4 regions of the Brucella sp. NBRC 12953 genome follow, and region 4 is predicted to be linked to each of the others. Evidence: predicted binding sites of a transcription regulator. Region 4 holds the regulator's gene; each other region holds the start of a gene.

Region 1 (4,642 bases), on a different contig from region 4:
TGAAAGCGTTCATACGTCTGTCGGTTTGGAAGATCTCGCCAAGCGCTATGATGCTGTGAACATCAAGCTCGATAAGGCTGGTGGCCTGACCGAAGGTTTGATTATGCGCGAAAAGGCTACTTCGCTCGGGCTGCAAATCATGGTTGGCTGCATGGTTGGTACATCGCTTGGCATGGCGCCTGCCGTTTTGCTTGCGCAGAAAGCCGATGTCGTTGATCTGGACGGTCCGCTGTTATTGGCACACGACCGTGATCCGGGACTGCGCTATGACGGGGCATTGGTTTATCCGCCAGAGGCGACTGTCTGGGGTTGATTCTCGGTTCTGCTGAAAGATTTTGCGACACTCTTCGTTGACGACAGAACGTTTTCGAAGATGTCCGCACAGGCTTCCCATGTGAAAGGCTTGAGCACTTCAGCGGGATCAAAGGCTGGCATTTCAAGTGCCGCAATGCATGCTTCATGCAAATCTTCGGACAAAACCCCCGCTCCTGTTGCGCCCACAACATCGGATGATCCCGGTACGGGAAATGCCGCCACAGGCAGGCCCGACGAAATGGCTTCCAGCAGAACGAGGCCAAACGTGTCGGTTCTGCTCGGAAACACAAACACATCCGCCGATGCATAGACACGCGCGAGGTCTTTGCCCTCTTTCTTGCCAATGAAAACGGCTTCAGGAAAACGGGTTTTCAAATCGTCGAGTGCCGGACCATCACCGACGATCAATTTCGTTCCCGGCAGTTTCAACTCCAGAAATGCTGGCAGGTTCTTTTCTGTAGCGACGCGTCCGACGCAGATAAAGACCGGCTGCGGCAGGTCCCTTTTAACATCGTCGCGTGGATGAAAAAGCGTGCGATCAACACCGCGGGTCCAAAGCTCCAGCCCTGTAAAACCACGTCCATGCAAATCGTCGAGGATTGATTGGGTTGGAACAAGTGTATGAGACGCCGCATTATGAAAACGGCGCAAGAACGCATAAGTCCACTTTGGCGGAATTGGAAACCTGTCCTGAAGATATTCAGGAAAGCGGGTGTGAAAGCTTGTTGTAAAGCTCCAACCCATTTTAAGACATGCACGCCGCGCCATGAAGCCCAGCGGACCTTCGGTGGCTATATGCACATAGTCCGGCTGCAATTTCACGAGCCGTCGGCGGAAGGCTGATGGGGTCGTCATGGCCAGACGAATTTCGGGATATGTCGGACAAGGTACCGAACGGTAATCCTGTGGAGAGATGACAATCACCTCATAGCCACGTTCGGTCATCAGTTCACAGCATTTCGCCAGCGTTCTCACAACGCCATTTACTTGTGGATGCCAGGCGTCTGTTACGATGACCAGTTTCTTCATCTGCTGCCATTCACCGCTTTTCGGGCTGCTCTCGGAAGCCTGATTATTCTTCCACCTGGATTTGCGTCTTGCACGGCAGGGAGTGATGGTTTCTGGCCCAGACGTTCAGTCCATTCGAGCAACTCCATGCGTCCATCGAAATGCTCGACAACCGCTGTGCAGCTTTCTACCCAATCGCCGGTGTTGATATATTCAACGCCGTTCATCTTCTCGATGGTCGCATGATGGATGTGACCGCAGATAACGCCATCGACGCCGATGCGTTGTGCTTCTTCTGAAACCACGTCTTCAAACTTGCCGATGAAGTTGACCGCTTTCTTGACGCGGAATTTAGCCCAAGCGGAAAACGACCAGTAACGCAGACCAAACATTGCACGCACGCGGCTCATGATCGTGTTGATCCAGATGGCCGTATCGTAAGCCCAGTCACCGAGATAGGCGATGAAACGAGCATTGCGCACCACAACATCGAACTGATCGCCGTGAATGACGAGGAATTTACGTCCGTCCGCCGCTTCATGAATAGCGCGGTTCATCACTTCGATGCCGCCAAAATGCGTACCCTGAAAATTGCGCAGGAACTCATCGTGGTTGCCGGCAATATAAATGATTGTCGCGCCCTTGCGGCTTTTGCGCAGAAGCTTCTGCACAACATCGTTGTGCTCCTGTGGCCAATGCCAGTTGCGTCGCAGACGCCAGCCATCAACGATATCACCAACCAGATAGATCGTTTCAGCATCATGGCAACGCAGGAAGTCCAGCAAAAGTTCGGCCTGAGCCGCTTTGGAGCCAAGATGCACGTCAGAAATAAACAGAGTGCGGTATTTCTTTGACTCAGTCTGTTCATCGCTCATTTGGTTGTCCTTCCGATGGCAACCCGGATTTGAGCGCAGAAAACCCGATTCATGTCACAGACATATGACGGTCAAAAAAGAGACGCAAAGCCAATAACTTCGCGTCTCTCAAACAAAATTTTCAGTATATCTGAATGTTTATCTCAGGGGCTGAGATCAAATATGTCGATGCAAAACTAAGTGACTGTATCAAGCTTGGGACCAACATAGATCGACTGTGGACGAATAAGTTTGTTCTCTTTTATTTGTTCACGGCAGTGTGCAACCCAACCCAATGTTCGCCCCATGGCAAATACGGAGGTGAAAGCTGCGCGAGGGATATCAAGCTGTTCAAGCAGTAAAGCCGTGTAAAATTCGACATTGGTTGACAGCATTCGTTCCGGCTTATGCTTATTCAGAACAGCGATTGCTGCAGTTTCCACCGCTTCAGCCAAATGCAGCCTGTCTTTGTTAGCGTTTTTGCTCTCTATAATGCGATGAAGCGCGGCTTTGATTACAACGGCCCGGGGATCACGAATGCGGTAAATCCGATGACCAAACCCCATTAAACGCTCACCTTCGGAAACAGCCCTATCCAGCCAAACTTCTGCATTCTTGGCATTTCCAATCGCGTCCAACATATCAAGCACAGGAGCAGGTGCTCCGCCGTGAAGTGGGCCTTTCAAAGCGCCGATTGCGGCCAGAATTGATGACGTCATCCCCGCCTGTGTCGAAGCAACCACACGGGCAGCGAAGGTCGATGCATTCAAACCGTGATCAGAAACAGATACGAGGTAGCTATTGAGGGCCTGAACATCAATTTCCTCCGGCATCCTGACATTCATCATACGTAGAAAGTCGACGCTATGCGGAAGAGAAGGATCGGGAGACAGCATCTGTCGTCCACGTTTCATACGCATAATGGCAGGAGTGAAAACAGCCGGAGCTGCAACCATATAAAGAGCGGCTGTAAGGTCATCTCCGTCGGGGATTCTGGCCATCAGCGCACGCACGACTTCTATCGGCGGCAGTTCAAGCAACACATCGTCTATTGCATCGGTGTGATGAAAAATCTGAGCACGAGCCTCACCGAGCGCACGCTGAAGTTCCTCTCCCTTGGGAAGGTCATCAAACAAGCCATCCCATAGAAGCTCAATACAATCCTCAAAACTGGTATGAGGAACAAGATTATCGAGCGATCGCCCACGAATGATGAGTTTTCCCGAAAGACCATCGACATCCGACAAAACGGTTTCGGCGACGACAATATTTTCAAGGCCACTGCGCATGACACATATATCCTAGTCTGTTTACTGAATTTTACTAAGTATAAGCCTCCAAAAATTAAACGAAACAGTGCTATATAGTTAGCTATTAAAGTAATTTCTTATATAAATTATCCCAGATAATGAGGGATACAAATTTTCAAAATCGAAGCGATATTCCCGGTAAAATTAAGGTCGCAATTATTTGAGTGGTAAAAAAGCGCGGAACAGGTGGACATTTCCGCGCGTCAACCAAAATCCGGTTGATTGCGACATTGGCTTGGTGGCATGTCTGTTGCCATAAAAGAAGCTGTTTCACTCGAAATACCATTCAACTGCGGAATAACTGCTTCTCGAAATCGGGCCTATAGTGATTTGATAGTTTGAGATAAGAACGATAATGGCTCAAAAGACGCAAATAAGCGTCCCTGCGCGGTTTCCTCCCCCAGCTGCGCGCATGAACCGGAAAGCGATGCGATAATGACGAATAAAAAGACCCCCTCCACTTCCACGCGTTCGGATTTTGACGAAGCGGCCCTGTTCTTCCACCGCTACCCGAAGCCGGGCAAGCTGGAAATTCAAGCCACCAAGCCGCTCGGAAATCAACGCGACCTTGCGCTTGCTTATTCGCCAGGCGTCGCCGCCCCCTGCCTCGCCATCCATGAAGATCCCGCTGCAGCTGCCGAATATACGGCGCGTGGCAATCTGGTCGCAGTTATTTCAAACGGCACCGCGGTTCTTGGCCTTGGCAATATCGGCGCACTTGCATCCAAGCCAGTGATGGAAGGCAAGGCCGTTCTCTTTAAGAAATTCGCGGATATCGATGTTTTCGACATTGAAGTCGATGCACATGAAATCAACCGTATCGTTGATGTTGTATCCGCACTCGAACCGACCTTTGGCGGTATCAACCTCGAAGACATCAAGGCACCTGAATGCTTTGAAGTTGAAGAGCAACTGCGCGCCAAAATGAATATTCCGGTCTTCCATGACGATCAGCATGGAACGGCAATTATTGTCGCCGCCGCAGTGCTCAATGGACTGGAATTGGCTGGAAAAGAAATTGGCACTGCCAAGATTGTAACTTCAGGCGCTGGTGCTGCGGCGCTTGCCTGTCTTAACCTGCTGGTTAATCTTGGCGCCAAGCGCGAAAACATCTTTGTCTGCGATATTGAAGGCGTGGTCTATGAAGGCCGCAAT
Region 2 (4,642 bases), 210 kb from region 4:
CAAGGCTTCGTTCTTCAAGAAGCCGCGTCCGCAATTTGCAAAAGCCACACCAAAGCCTGCTGAAGAAAAGCACATCGCAGCGCCTCAGCGCGAGATCAAAGCTTATCAGGGCAAGCGCCCGGGTGAACGCGCACCCGTCATCCTCGAAACAGAACCGTCCAACGATTATGCATTGCTCGACAGCGGTGATGGCCTCAAGCTTGAGCAATATGGTCCTTATCGCATTGTACGCCCGGAAGGTCAGGCGATCTGGCTCCCAAGCCTGCCGAAAAGCGAATGGGACAAGGCCGATGCTGTCTTTACCGGCAACACCGATGAAGAAGGCATGGGACGCTGGGCATTCCCGAAACTGCCGCTTGGTGACACTCTGGGTGAAACATGGCCTATGCGGCATGACGGCATATCGTTTCATGGCCGCTTCACGTCGTTCCGCCATGTTGGCGTATTCCCGGAACAGGCCGCGCACTGGTCCTATATGGACAATCTGATCCGCGATGCCGCCAAGTCGGGCCGCACGGTGAAAGTGCTCAATCTGTTTGGTTATACCGGCGTTGCATCGCTCGTTGCAGCACGCGCTGGTGCCGAAGTCACCCATGTTGACGCTTCCAAAAAGGCGATCGTCTGGGCACGCGAAAATCAGGAGATGGCCGATCTTTCCGACAAGCCGATCCGCTGGATCTGCGAAGACGCTATGAAGTTTGTGCAGCGCGAAGAACGCCGCGGCAGCTTCTACGACATCATCCTGCTTGATCCGCCAGCCTATGGTCGTGGTCCGAACGGCGAAGTCTGGCAGTTGTTCGAACATCTGCCTGCAATGGTCGATACCTGTCGTTCCATTCTCACGCCAAACGCGCTGGCCGTCATTCTGACCGCCTATTCGATCCGCGCTTCCTTCTTCGCCATTCACGAGCTGGTGCGCGACCGTTTCACCGGTCTTGGCGGAACAGTCGAATCGGGCGAACTTATTCTTCGCGAACGTGCGAGCCAACGCGCACTTTCCACATCCATGTTCAGCCGCTGGGTAGCAAAATGAGCCGAAACGACGATTTCTCCAGAAGCGGCAATAATCAGACCGGATCACGCGTGGGCCAGGTGAAAGAAGTCACCAGCCTCACCAATCCGATTGTCAAAGATTTGCGCTCGCTGGCGCTGAAAAAATTCCGCGATCAGCAGGGCGTGTTTCTGGCAGAAGGCCTAAAGCTCGTCATCGATGCCTTTGAACAGGACTGGCGCATCAAGACGCTTGTGTTTGCCAAATCCGGTAAAGGCAACAAGATGGTCGAGCAGGTTGCAGCACGCACCTTCGCTAAGGGCGGACTGGTGCTGGAAGTGACCGAAAAGATCATGGCTGCGATCACCCGCCGCGATAATCCGCAGATGGTGGTTGGCGTTTTCGAGCAGCAGTATCAGCAGCTTGCAAACCTCAAGCCAAAAGGCAACGATGTTTACATAGCGCTTGATCGTGTGCGTGATCCCGGCAATCTCGGCACTGTTATCCGCACCGCCGATGCAGTTGGCGCCAAGGGCATCATCCTGATCGGCGACACCACCGATCCTTATTCGCTGGAAACTGTGCGCGCCACCATGGGCTCGGTGTTCTCGATGCCGCTCTATAAGACAACGGAAACCGAGTTTCTAAACTGGCGCAAAGGCTTTTCGGGTCTTCTCGTTGGCACGCATCTCAAAGGCGCTGTCGACTATCGCACGATCCCTTACGCCAAAAAGCCGGTCATTCTGATGATGGGCAATGAGCAGCAGGGTCTGCCGGAAACGCTTGCTGAAAGCTGCGACAAGCTCGCACGCATCCCGCAGGCAGGCCGTGCGGATTCGCTTAATCTGGCGATTGCCACCGGTGTCATGCTTTATGAAATCCGCCGCGAGGCACTCACTCTCGATGAAAGGTCCAGCGGATGAAGCGTCATGCGGTTTTGTCGTCGTTTCTCGTTGTCATTATCGCAGTCCTGATCGATCAGGGCGTTAAATATCTGGTCGAAACCCGCATGGGCTACGGGCAGCAGATTGATCTGTTGCCCTTCCTGGCACTCTTCCGCACGCATAATGAAGGCATCGCTTTTTCGATGTTGGCATGGCTGCACGATTGGGGACTGGTCGCAATCACCGCTGCCGTTATTCTTTTCGTGCTGTACCTCTGGTGGACCAATCCGGCCAATCGCGTCTTCGCCCGCTATGGTTTTGCGCTTGTCGTGGGTGGTGCCATCGGCAATCTGATTGATCGCGTGATGCATGGCTATGTGGTCGATTATATCCTTTTCCACCTGCCGACATGGTCGTTTGCGGTCTTCAATCTCGCCGACACGTTTATCACCATCGGAGCGGCGCTAATCATTCTGGAAGAGTTTCTTGGCTGGCGGCGCGAGAAGAAGGCGGCGCGCTAAATCGCCAATCATTATTGGGATGCGCGTCGAAGCCGTCCCTATTTCATGCTCGCCGATAGGCGGCTTGAACAGTTTCGGCCTTTCGCATAATTTGTAGCCGAGAATTTAAAAGCGATTTTAAGGGGATAAGGTTCGACAGCCTGAATTGACACATTGGTGACACGGTTCTGTCATCGTCGCGTAGCACTGAATCTGTACTGCTTCGGTTAGAATGGACGTCATGTCCACGCAACCAGGCCGTGGAAAAAGCGGAAACGGTTAGAATTTGCTGAAATACCAGCAAGCACACCGTTCAGGATTGCGTGAACAACAGGATCAGGAGCGAATCATCATGTCAGTACTGCTTGGAATGGACCAGCAAATCATTGATGATACGATCATGTCGGGCATAGAAGCACAACCATCGCTTTTCGCATCTGGAAGCGACCCTATCATTCTGGGACGCATCGGATCGCTGGAAGTAAGACTAGCAAACTCCCGCGACGCAATCGAAGCGGCGCAGGAATTGCGCTTTCGCGTCTTCTTCGAAGAAATGGGTGCCCGCAAGGAAACCATCGAAGAAGTTGAATTAAGAGACGCCGACCGTTTCGACGCCATCTGCGACCATCTTCTCGTTTATGATACTGCATTGCCCGTGCCTGAACATCAGCAGATCGTCGGCACCTATCGCTTGATGCGTAGTGATCAGGCCGAAAAGGCACTCGGTTTCTATTCAGCAGACGAATATGATGTGCAGCGTCTCGCACTTTCGCGCCCAAACCTCAAACTTCTTGAGCTTGGCCGTTCCTGTGTGAAGGCTGAATATCGCTCCAAGCGCACGGTCGAGCTGCTGTGGCAGGGTGCATGGGCTTATTGCCGTCGTCATTCGATTGACGTGATGTTTGGCTGTGCATCGTTCCATGGTGCCGTGCCAGCCGCACATGCGCTGGGACTGTCGTTCCTGCATCAGAACTGCCGTGCAACGCCTGACTGGGATGTGCGCGCGCTGCCACATCGCTATCAGCCTATGGATCTGATGCCGAAGGAAGCGATCAACACCAAGGTTGCGTTGTTCTCAATGCCGCCACTGGTGAAGGGTTATTTGCGCCTTGGTGCCATGATTGGTGATGGCGCAGTGATCGATGAAGCTTTCGGCACGACGGATGTTTTCATCATCCTGCCGATTGAGCGCATTTCCAGCCGTTACATTACGTATTATGGCGCGGACGCTAACAGGTTTGTATAAAATAAAAGGCGAAGCTCAGCTTCGCCTTTTCTAATTTCACGCCCTGCCAGCCAATTCCTTCAGCTTATAAACCAGTTCAAGCGCTTCACGCGGCGTCAGCTCATCGGGGCTGATCGCTGCCACAGCCTTTGCCAATTCGCTATCCTTTGCGGCAGCCTGTGGCTTGGGCTTTTCCTGTTGCAACACAACGGAAAACAACGGCAGATCATCAATCAGCTTGTCGGCCTTACCAGAGGTTTCACCGGCTTCCAGCTGATGCAGCACATCGCGCGCACGGTTGACGACAGCTTCCGGCAGACCGGCAAGGCGTGCAACCTGCACGCCATATGAGCGATCAGCTGCCCCCTTTGCCACTTCATGCAGGAAGACGACATCATTGTCCCATTCCTTGACCCGCATGGTGACGTTGAACAGCCGGTCCAGCTTTTCAGAGAGTGCCGTCATTTCATGGAAGTGGGTCGCAAAGAGTGCGCGACAGCGGTTCTTCTCATGCAGATATTCCACTGCCGCCCAGGCAATCGAAAGCCCGTCAAAGGTTGCCGTGCCACGACCAATTTCATCGAGAATGACCAGCGAACGCTCACCCGCCTGATTAAGAATGGCGGCAGTTTCAACCATTTCCACCATGAAGGTCGAACGGCCCCGTGCCAGATCATCCGACGCGCCAACACGGCTGAACAGCCTGTCCACAACACCGATTTGTGCGGAGCCCGCTGGCACAAACGAACCCATCTGCGCCATGATCGCGATCAGCGCATTTTGGCGCAAGAAGGTCGATTTACCGCCCATATTCGGGCCGGTCAGCAACCAGATCGCACCATTTCCACCGTCCTTTTGCGGTGAGAGATCGCAATCATTGGCCACAAACGGATTGGCCGCCTGCCGACGCAATGCCTGCTCAACCACCGGATGACGGCCAGCGACGATGTTGAAAGACAAGCTGTCATCAACCAGCGGACGGCAATAGCCCTGCTCTTCCGCAAGAACTGCCAGCGAAGCTGAAACGTCGAATACCGAAAGG
Region 3 (4,642 bases), on a different contig from region 4:
CTCGAACTGCGAGATCGCGCAAGCGGCTTCCGTCCAGTGGCCGGAATTGTGAACGCGTGGTGCAAATTCATTGGCAAGCAGTGTGCCATCTGCGAGGACGAAGAATTCGAGACCAAGCACACCGACATAATCAAGCGCATGCAGGAGCTTCTCAGCGGCCTTGCTCGCAGCTTCTGCTGTCTGAGCCGAGATGGCGGCTGGAACCGTTGAGGTTGCGAGAATGCCGTCCTTATGAACGTTTTCCGCAATATCGAAGATTGCTACATTGCCGTCGCGATCACGGGCTGCAATGACCGAGACTTCGCGCTCGAATGCGACAAAGCCTTCGAGAATTGCCGGTGCGTGCTTGATTGTCTCAAGTGCTGCATGCGCTTCATTCTCATCAAGCGACGTCAGGCGAACCTGCCCTTTGCCATCATAGCCGAGACGGCGGGTTTTCAGAATGCCGCGTTCTCCCAAAGCACCGAGCCCTGCAATGAGCGTTTCCTCATCATCGACAAGGCGCCAGGGCGCAGTCTCAATACCGCTTTCATTGAGGAACTGCTTCTCGGTGAAGCGATCCTGCGAGATTTCAAGCGCTGCCGGTGGTGGGAAAACGAGCGCCGATTCTGCAAGCTTGTCTGCGGCCGATACCGGCACGTTCTCGAATTCATAGGTGATAACGTCGGAGGCCGCTGCAAGCTCAGCAAGAGCAGTGGGATCATCATAGGCTGCAATGATCTGGCGATTTGCCACCTGAGCCGCCGGGCAATCTGCCTGTGGCTCCAGAATGATCGTCTCATAGCCAAGGCGTGCGGCTGCCATGGCCAGCATACGACCCAACTGGCCGCCGCCGATAATGCCGATCGTTGATCCAGCCTTCAGTGCGGAATTTGCCATATCAGACCTCGTCCGATGGGCGTTCAGCGACGCTTTCGGTTTGCGCTGTGCGCCATTCGTCAAGACGGGCAGCAAGTGCATCGTCGTAAAGTGCGAGAACGGCTGCTGCAAGCAGAGCAGCATTGACGGCACCGGCGCGACCGATAGCGAGCGTGCCGACCGGAATGCCTGCTGGCATTTGCACAATCGAAAGGAGCGAGTCCTGTCCGGAAAGTGCTTTTGACTGCACGGGCACACCAAAGACCGGAAGAGGGGTCATGGCTGCAGCCATGCCGGGAAGGTGAGCCGCGCCGCCAGCACCGGCGATCACGACCTTGAAGCCCTCGGCCTTTGCACCTTTGGCGAAAGCGACGAGGCGGTCTGGTGTGCGATGCGCAGAGACGATGCGGGCGTCAAAGGAAATGCCGAGAGCCTCCAGTGTGTCTGCTGCATGACGCATGGTTTCCCAATCGGACTGGCTGCCCATGATGATGGCGACGTCTGCACTCACGCTCATTGATCCTTCCTGCTCCGCTTCAATCGTTCGGTGGTTGGTATATTGAAAAACAAAGCCGGGCGAACCCCGGCTGTAAAACGTCTTTTGTCAGATGCTCAGGCGATGATGTCAGGGATGACCTGATCTTCCATTTCCTGCAGCTTATCCTTGATAGCGAGTTTTTTCTTTTTCATGCGCTGAATGCGCAGCTGATCGCAGCCCACCTGCATCATGGCGTTTATGGCTGCATCGAAATCCGCGTGTTCCTGTTTCAGACGTGCTACGGCCAATCTGATTTCGGCCTGTTCCTGATCGGACATGCGGTTTGCCCCGTATTGTTCCAGAATGATATTACGGGCCGCACCAGATTGGGGCAGACCCGTTTCGAGCGAAGCCTTTATCACATTTTTCGTGATTGGAAAATGCTACCAAAACAAATTCGACTTTCCACCAAACTCATGCCACAGTGTCATTGTTCTGTCATGAACAACGGTTGCCGGAAGTTTCGACTGACAAACTGTTGAATGGCAGCCGGGACTGCGTAATTGGCCCGGATAACAGGAGGTGTACCGGGCGTTTGCGCAGGTGAGAGCGGATGGAGCCATTCTGTTGGCAAAACTGCTACATGGCTCTGTCCTTTGGGTAATCATTCAAAGGAGAATTGATGATGGCTATCGAGTCCCATCTTGCCACGCTTGAACAGAAGCACGGCGCTTTGGAAGAGGAAATCTCCGAGGCTTTAGCGTCACCGGCAATTGATGACCTGCATGTTACTTCTCTCAAGCGCAAGAAACTCGTTCTCAAGGAGCAGATCGAGAAACTTAAAACTCAGGTGACACGACATTAAACACAGGAGTTTTAAACGGTATTTCAATCGCCGTTGGTGATGATCAACAGGATGGTACTGTTACTGATATTGGCGGCTGTGCAACAGCCGCCGCACATCAGCTTTTAAAATCAAATGATTTTGCAAAGGTGCTCACCATAGAGCATTTCCTGTTTTTATCGCATTATCCCACGCAAAACCGCTTCGCAATTTTGCCGAAAATGCTTTAAAAGACACCGAAGAAAGCAGCGAATATTCGCTGCTTTTTTGTTGTCTATCTGAAGCGGGTGCTCAGCCCTCCGCTTCAGCCCTTGGATCAAGGTTCATGGCTTCAGGAGTTGCACTTTTCACAGACGGCATACTCTTGAACTGTTCCTTTTCAGCCTTTGGCACGGATGCCCTCTTGCGTGAGCGGAACAGCGCATAGGCTGTGATGGAAATATGCGAGAGCGCTGTGATGGCAAACAGCCCCGATGGCCAGAAGATATCCATGGCAGCGGCTGCAAGCAGCGGCCCCAGCATCGTGCCGAAGCCATAAAGCAGCAGCAAGCCGCTCGATACTTTCACAAAGCTTTCCGCCGAGGCATGGTCGTTTGCGTGGGCGACGGCAACCGGGTAAAGCGCATAGGCCAGTGCGCCATAGCAGCCGGTCATAATGATGATGACCTTGCCATTGGACGGGCCGATAATGAAGGCCATAAGACCGACAAAGGCTGCGAGAGAAGCTACACCGGCCAGAACATAACGCCGGTCTATCAGGTCGGAAATTCGCCCGACCGGGATTTGCATCAAGGCACCAGCTGCGATGGTTACGCTGACCATAAGCGCGATTTCGGTGGTTGAAATGCCCGATTTTGCGCCGAAAACAGCGCCAAGTGTACCCCAGGCACCATTCGCTATGCCGATCAGGATGCAGCCGACGAAGGCGGCAGGTGAATTGCGGTAGAGCGCCTTGAGATCAAGCTGTACTTCGGTCAGCGGTTTTGGGCTTACCGCTGTCGACATGGCGGTGGGGATCAGTGCCAGGCAGAAAAGAATGCCGGTGATCATGAACAGATGATCACTCCTGATATCGCCATTTGCCACCATCATCTGGCCGCTCATGGTGGCACCATAGTTGACCATCATATAGAGGCCGAAAATCTTGCCGCGGGACTCATTGGTGGCGCGCTCGTTCAGCCAGCTTTCGATCACCATGAAAGCGCCTGCCATCGAGAAGCCGGTGAAGGTTCGCAGAATGATCCATGAGATTGCATCGATATAGATGCCTGACAAAAGAGCGATGATGGCGGCGGAAGCTGCAAAACAGCCAAAAGCGCGGACATGGCCGACACGTCGCACCAGGCGCGGGGCGAAAATGCAGCCAGCGACAAAACCGCCCGCCCATGTCGTGCCCAGCATACCAAGTGAAGCAACGGAGAAGCCTTCAAGTCCGCCGCGCAGGGGCAGCAGCAGGCCATGCAGGCCAGAGGCCATCAAGAGAAAGGCTGTGCCGCAAAGCAGCGCCAGAACCTGAATGTAAATACGCAATATTACGTTCCCGGAATTTCATGAAGCCGTATTGAAGTGGCTTTGATTTATCGCTGATACTGAGGCGAAAACGTGCCGCCTCAGCGGAAAAGAGCTTCTGCAGCCGCGCGGCTGTCGCCCTTTCGGAGCCTTTCTGCTTTCAGACGTTCGATTTCGGATTGTAGCAAAGCGATACGCTGGTCGATTTCGATCACCGACAGCAGAGACAGCTCATCCTCGCTGAGAACGACGCTTTCACGTGGCTTTTTGACCTCTTCATCAAAACCGCTCATGGCCTTCCTCCGGAGTCTATGGCGTGCTTATAAAGACAGAAAAGATTTACAGCGGTTTCAGTTAAGAAAGAATCGTTGGAACCGCTGTAACTGTTTGTTTTTACGCATTATCCGACGCAAAACCGCTTCGCACTTTTGCTGGAAATGCTATAACACCTTGAATCTTCGCATATATATTTCCAGAAATCGATGATGAATTCTCTGAAAATGAGCAGGATGTATTTGTGCAGTTGTGTGTGCGGTATTTCTGCGACGAGAGATTTGAACAGGAGCTTTGATCATGATGGCTGAATTGCCTTCCCAGATGACCGCAATCGAAATTTCCGAGCCGGGCGACGCCAATGTATTGCGTTCCGTACAGCGCTCGGTGCCCGAGCCGAAGGCAGGCGAGGTGCTGGTGCGGGTTCGGGCGGCAGGTGTGAACCGGCCAGATGTGTTGCAGCGTCAGGGCAGTTATGCGCCGCCACCCGGCGCGTCGGACATACCGGGGCTTGAAATTGCCGGTGACATCGTTGCGATCGGCGAGGGTGTGAAACGCTATCGCATCGGCGATCAGGTCGTGGCGCTGCTTGCCGGTGGCGGCTATGCAGAATATGCAACTGTGAATGAAACTACTGCGCTGCCTCTGCCGTCGGGCTATGGATATATTGAGGCCGCAGC
Region 4 (4,642 bases):
CAAGATGACTTAATTTCACCACGCTTTTTCTCGCCACTGCGCTATATTTAGATCGCGGTCGATAGAAACTTTTACTCAATGAGAGCAACGGCTATGAAGAAAAGCGTGCTTATTATCCTTGGTCTGGCGGGCCTGCTTGCAGGCTGTCAAACTATGACACCCGAACAGCGCCGCGCAGCAGACGAACAGACCTGCCGCAGCTATGGTTTCAAACAAAAATCCGATGCGTTTTCCAACTGCCTGTTGCAGCTTGATCTTGACCGCCGTGCGGATCGTCGTGCCTGGCAGAACAGACCTGATTTCTATGATATGCCCATGGTTATCTATCAGCCTGTTTATCGACCCGTACCAGTGCAGGCAAAATAATAAAAAAGCGCCCTATCGGGCGCTTTTTTATGTGCTTAAGTCAGCTTTAAAGTGGTGATTCCGGTCGTTCCTGCGACAGAAGCATCGCGCCGATTGCATCGACATGCTTCTTATCGGCGGTATAGCCGAGAGATACATTTTCCGCAGCAGGAGCCGTTTCATCAAATGTCGGCTGATAGCTTGCCACCTGTGTCATAACCGGCTTTTCAGCTGGTTTGACAGGCAGAGCAGCCAAACGATCACCACGAGCCTGTGGGCCGACGCCGCCATTCTGCTGGGTTTCTGTCGTCTTCGCTGCTTCAGCCAACGCAACCTGCACTGTTGGCTGTGCCTGCGGAACAGTCGCATCCTGCTGGTCGGTTACGTTGTAGAACGGACCTTCAGGCATGGATGGTGCCTGTGGAGTAGAAGCATAGGCCAGATTGTACGGGGTCTGTGGAACCGGATTTTCCAGTTCGCCATCGCGACCACGCTTTTCGTAGAAGGAGTTTCCGCCAGCAACCAGCACGTAATGCATGTTGCGGTAAGGGAACTTCAAGCCAGCCGTGTGGAAGAACATCGAGTTCTTAAGTGAAGGATGACGCTTGCCCTTAAGAACAGCATCGGCTGTTGCCTGAACGTCAGGCATAGCCTTTGAATTCATCTTGCGTGTCAGAACGCCGGGCGCAAACTGGTTCTTCTGACCAACAACGCCGCAGATCGTATCCGGATAGCTACCCGAAGCGAGGCGGTTCATCACGACCGTACCAACGGCCATCAGACCATCGGGGCTTGAACGGTTGGATTCGAAGAACATCGCACGTTCGAGGCATTCGCGGTCTTTGGCGGTGTATGTGAAAGTCTTGACGCCATTGACTGTCTTGACGTGGCTAGCCGCCGCCGTCTTTTCGGTTTTGGTTTTGGTCGTGCCACTGGTCGTCGTGCAACCCGTCACCAAAAATGGCGCAACCAGCAGCCCGAGAATAGCGGGCAATTTCCATTTCGAAGCGCGCGTCAACGGCTCAGTCTCATAGTTAGGACCCTTAACTGATCCAACCTGGCCTCCGCCCCGCAAAAGGCGTTTGAAACCTGGCTGTGGTGCCACCGCATAAAACTATGCAGCAGATTTGAACTAACAGAGCAGCCTTTGCACATCCTTCTAAGATGCCCGGCGCTCCAGCCAAATAGAACGAAAATCATAAAATAAACGTTCTGCTGTCACTCATTGCATTCAAGGTTTTAGAATTTTTAGGCCAAAAAAAGGCGAATGGTCAAATTCCAAAAGTCACGACACCTCCAAAACAGAGGCAGATTGAACCCGAATCCAGAGCTTAATTTTCCCCACAAACCCCTTAAATTTATTAACAAATCCTTAACGTAATTTAGCAAATCTTATAAGTTATTGATTTAACGCGATTCAATTTGCTGAAATACAGGCCACATCACTGCCTTATTTCGCCGATGTTTCAAGATTTTACGCAAGCGTCTTTTTAAGCTTTTTCGATGCTGCTTTTGACCTCGATTTCGCCGGATCTTCAACTTTGTCACGATCATTGTAACATCGTGTGATACTGGCCGTTTTGGTACGTTGTGGATATTGAATTCCGAATCGGAAGGTCGGAACTGAGTCGCAACGTTCTTGCCCATTATGCAAAACGGCCCGTCGCATTTTCAGCAACGAGCCGCTTGTATAGGGTTCTGCAAATCGAGATTTGGTTATCCGAATGAGTATCCAGCACCGCGTACCGTGCGGATAGGATCAAGCGCGCGACCAACGTTGATCGCCTTGCGAAGACGTCCGACATGCACGTCAACTGTTCTATCATCGACATAAATGTCTGGCCCCCAGACGCCATCGAGTAGCTGACTACGCGAAAAGACACGGCCCGGTGACATCATGAAATATTCGAGCAGGCGGAATTCTGTCGGTCCGAGACGGACTTCCTTTTCCTTGCGATAGACGCGATGCTGCTGGCGGTCGAGAACAAGATCGCCGACTTTCAGCACATGCGACAGCACACTCGGATTGGCGCGACGGAGCATGGCTTTGACGCGAGCCAGCAATTCCGGTGTCGAAAAAGGTTTGACGACATAATCATCGGCACCCACGCTCAGGCCACGAACGCGTTCGCTTTCTTCACCGCGTGCGGTCAACATGATGATCGGCAGACGCTCTGTTTCCGGCCACTGGCGCAGACGGCGGCACAGCTCGATCCCGGAGACACCAGGGAGCATCCAGTCCAGAATAAGAAGATCCGGCACATTTTCACGAAGTGCGATTTCGGCTTCATCGCCGCGCAGCATCGCATCAACCTGATACCCCTCGGCTTCGAGGTTATAACGCAGGAGTACACTCAGGGCTTCTTCGTCTTCAACCACAGCAATCTTGGGTGCCTGTGACATCCAGTATTTCCTATCCAAAATTTAGAGCGCCTGTGATCCGACTAAATTGGATCATGCTCTAAGCACTTGTTTTTATCGCATATACTTCCCAAAATCGCTTCGCACTTTTTGGGATGCGCTTGAGGCAGCGGAAGATACAAGCCCCCGATCGACCGCGTGCCGTCGCGTTTTTCATATTCATGCAGGCATCTGGACCGCACGAATGCGGTGCCAGATATTCTTAGGATTTACGCGCCTCGTCCACGACGATACCGTGGCTCAGGTCTTCTTTTGGGCGCTCCGCAGGCATTTGCAGACCGGTCACGATGTAATAGACCGTCTCAGCAATGTTGGTTGCGTGATCGCCAATGCGCTCGATGTTCTTTGCGCAAAACAGAAGATGCGTGCAGGCGGAAATATTGCGCGGATCTTCCATCATGTAGGTCAACAACTCGCGGAACAGCGAAGTGTACATCGAGTCAATTTCGTCATCGCGGTCGCGAACGACGTTGATCTGCTGTACCGAGCGCGTTGCATAGGCATCGAGCACGTCCTTGAGCTGGGTGAGAGCCAGCTCAGCCAAGGTTTCAAGGCCGCGATAGAGCTTGACCGGCTGGCGAGATTCCGAAACTGCAGCAACGCGCTTGGCAATATTTTTGCCAAGATCGCCAACGCGCTCCAGATCGGCAGAGATGCGGATCGAGCCGATGATTTCACGCAGATCGACAGCCATTGGCTGGCGCTTGGCGATAATCATCACGGCCTTATCATCAATCTCGCGCTCACTTGCATCGAGGATGAGATCGTCGGAGATAACACGCTGGGCAAGTGCATTGTCGGCATTGACAATCGCTGCAACGGACTGCTCGACCATGCGCTCTGCATGACCGCCCATCTCGGCGATCTTATGCGTGAGGAACTGCAGTTCTTCGTCGTAAGCGCTAACAGTATGCTGAGACGCCATAATAGACCTCAATGTAAATTGCGGGGAAGCCAAACAGCTTTGTTTTCAAACCAGCCGCCGCTCCCGTTCCAATTAATTAGCCAAAGCGACCGGTGATGTAGTCCTGCGTGCGCTTTTCGGTCGGTGCCGTGAACATCACGTCCGTATCGCCCACTTCCACCAGATTGCCCAGATGGAACATGGCAGTACGCTGCGAAACGCGTGCGGCCTGCTGCATGGAGTGTGTAACGATGACGATGGTATAGTTCTGGCGCAGTTCGTCGATCAGCTCTTCAACCTTGGCGGTCGCGATCGGATCGAGTGCCGAGCAAGGCTCATCCATCAAGATCACTTCAGGGCTGACGGCAATAGCGCGCGCGATGCACAGACGCTGCTGCTGACCACCGGAAAGACCGGTGCCGGCATCATGCAGACGATCCTTGACCTCTTCAAAGAGGCTGGCCTTCTGCAAGCTGGTGACAACGATTTCTTCGAGATCGGTCTTGTTGCGGGCAAGGCCGTGAATACGTGGGCCATAGGCGACGTTTTCAAAGATCGACTTCGGAAACGGATTTGGCTTCTGGAACACCATGCCAACGCGAGCGCGCAATTCAACAACGTCGATCTTCGGATCGTATATGTCTTCGTTGTCGAGCGTGATCTTGCCCGCGATGCGGCAACCTTCGATGGTGTCGTTCATGCGGTTAAGCGAACGCAGGAAGGTAGACTTGCCGCAACCCGAAGGACCGATCAGCGCTGTGACCATCTTTTCCGGAACTTCCAGATCGACTTCGAACAGAGCCTGCTTCTCGCCATAAAACACGCAGACCTTGTCACCGCGCATCTTAACGGAGGGGGCGTTGGTGTTCATCTTTTCTCCTACGGCTTTTTCGAGAGATCGTTCAGTCATGAGATTCATCATTTCTCTCCCGTTTACCAGCGGCGCTCAAAGCGGCGGCGCAGAATAATTGC

What was found. The regulator PhoB, encoded in region 4, activates phosphate uptake and scavenging genes when phosphate is short. The targets are predictions, from matches to a motif close to TGTCATNNANCTGTCAT.
Positions count from the first base shown of each region.
Region 1: ABWV94_RS02810 (UDP-2,3-diacylglucosamine diphosphatase) is a predicted target of PhoB. The motif match lies at 2,252-2,268, and genes of this name have one in related genera.
Region 2: olsB (l-ornithine N(alpha)-acyltransferase) is a predicted target of PhoB. The motif match lies at 2,542-2,558, and genes of this name have one in related genera.
Region 3: ABWV94_RS18540 (YdcH family protein) is a predicted target of PhoB. The motif match lies at 1,822-1,838, and genes of this name have one in related genera.

Region 1 is NZ_BAABSV010000001.1:565,832-570,473, reverse strand. It holds gene dgcA (N-acetyl-D-Glu racemase DgcA) at 1-313, shown strand, start outside; gene ABWV94_RS02815 (glycosyltransferase family 4 protein) at 283-1,344, opposite strand; gene ABWV94_RS02810 (UDP-2,3-diacylglucosamine diphosphatase) at 1,341-2,198, opposite strand; gene ABWV94_RS02805 (citrate synthase/methylcitrate synthase) at 2,375-3,466, opposite strand; gene ABWV94_RS02800 (NADP-dependent malic enzyme) at 3,923-4,642, shown strand, end outside.
Region 2 is NZ_BAABSV010000002.1:258,748-263,389, forward strand. It holds gene ABWV94_RS05165 (RsmD family RNA methyltransferase) at 1-1,033, shown strand, start outside; gene ABWV94_RS05170 (TrmH family RNA methyltransferase) at 1,030-1,914, shown strand; gene lspA (signal peptidase II) at 1,911-2,396, shown strand; gene olsB (l-ornithine N(alpha)-acyltransferase) at 2,728-3,621, shown strand; gene mutS (DNA mismatch repair protein MutS) at 3,658-4,642, opposite strand, start outside.
Region 3 is NZ_BAABSV010000008.1:115,968-120,609, forward strand. It holds gene ABWV94_RS18530 (5-(carboxyamino)imidazole ribonucleotide synthase) at 1-879, opposite strand, end outside; gene purE (5-(carboxyamino)imidazole ribonucleotide mutase) at 881-1,369, opposite strand; gene ABWV94_RS18540 (YdcH family protein) at 1,471-1,674, opposite strand; gene ABWV94_RS18545 (YdcH family protein) at 2,019-2,201, shown strand; gene ABWV94_RS18550 (MFS transporter) at 2,472-3,710, opposite strand; gene ABWV94_RS18555 (DUF1192 domain-containing protein) at 3,791-3,982, opposite strand; gene ABWV94_RS18560 (NAD(P)H-quinone oxidoreductase) at 4,263-4,642, shown strand, end outside.
Region 4 is NZ_BAABSV010000002.1:470,927-475,568, forward strand. It holds gene ABWV94_RS06115 (hypothetical protein) at 94-366, shown strand; gene ABWV94_RS06120 (cell wall hydrolase) at 413-1,363, opposite strand; gene phoB (phosphate regulon transcriptional regulator PhoB) at 2,062-2,748, opposite strand; gene phoU (phosphate signaling complex protein PhoU) at 2,969-3,691, opposite strand; gene pstB (phosphate ABC transporter ATP-binding protein PstB) at 3,768-4,541, opposite strand; gene pstA (phosphate ABC transporter permease PstA) at 4,604-4,642, opposite strand, start outside.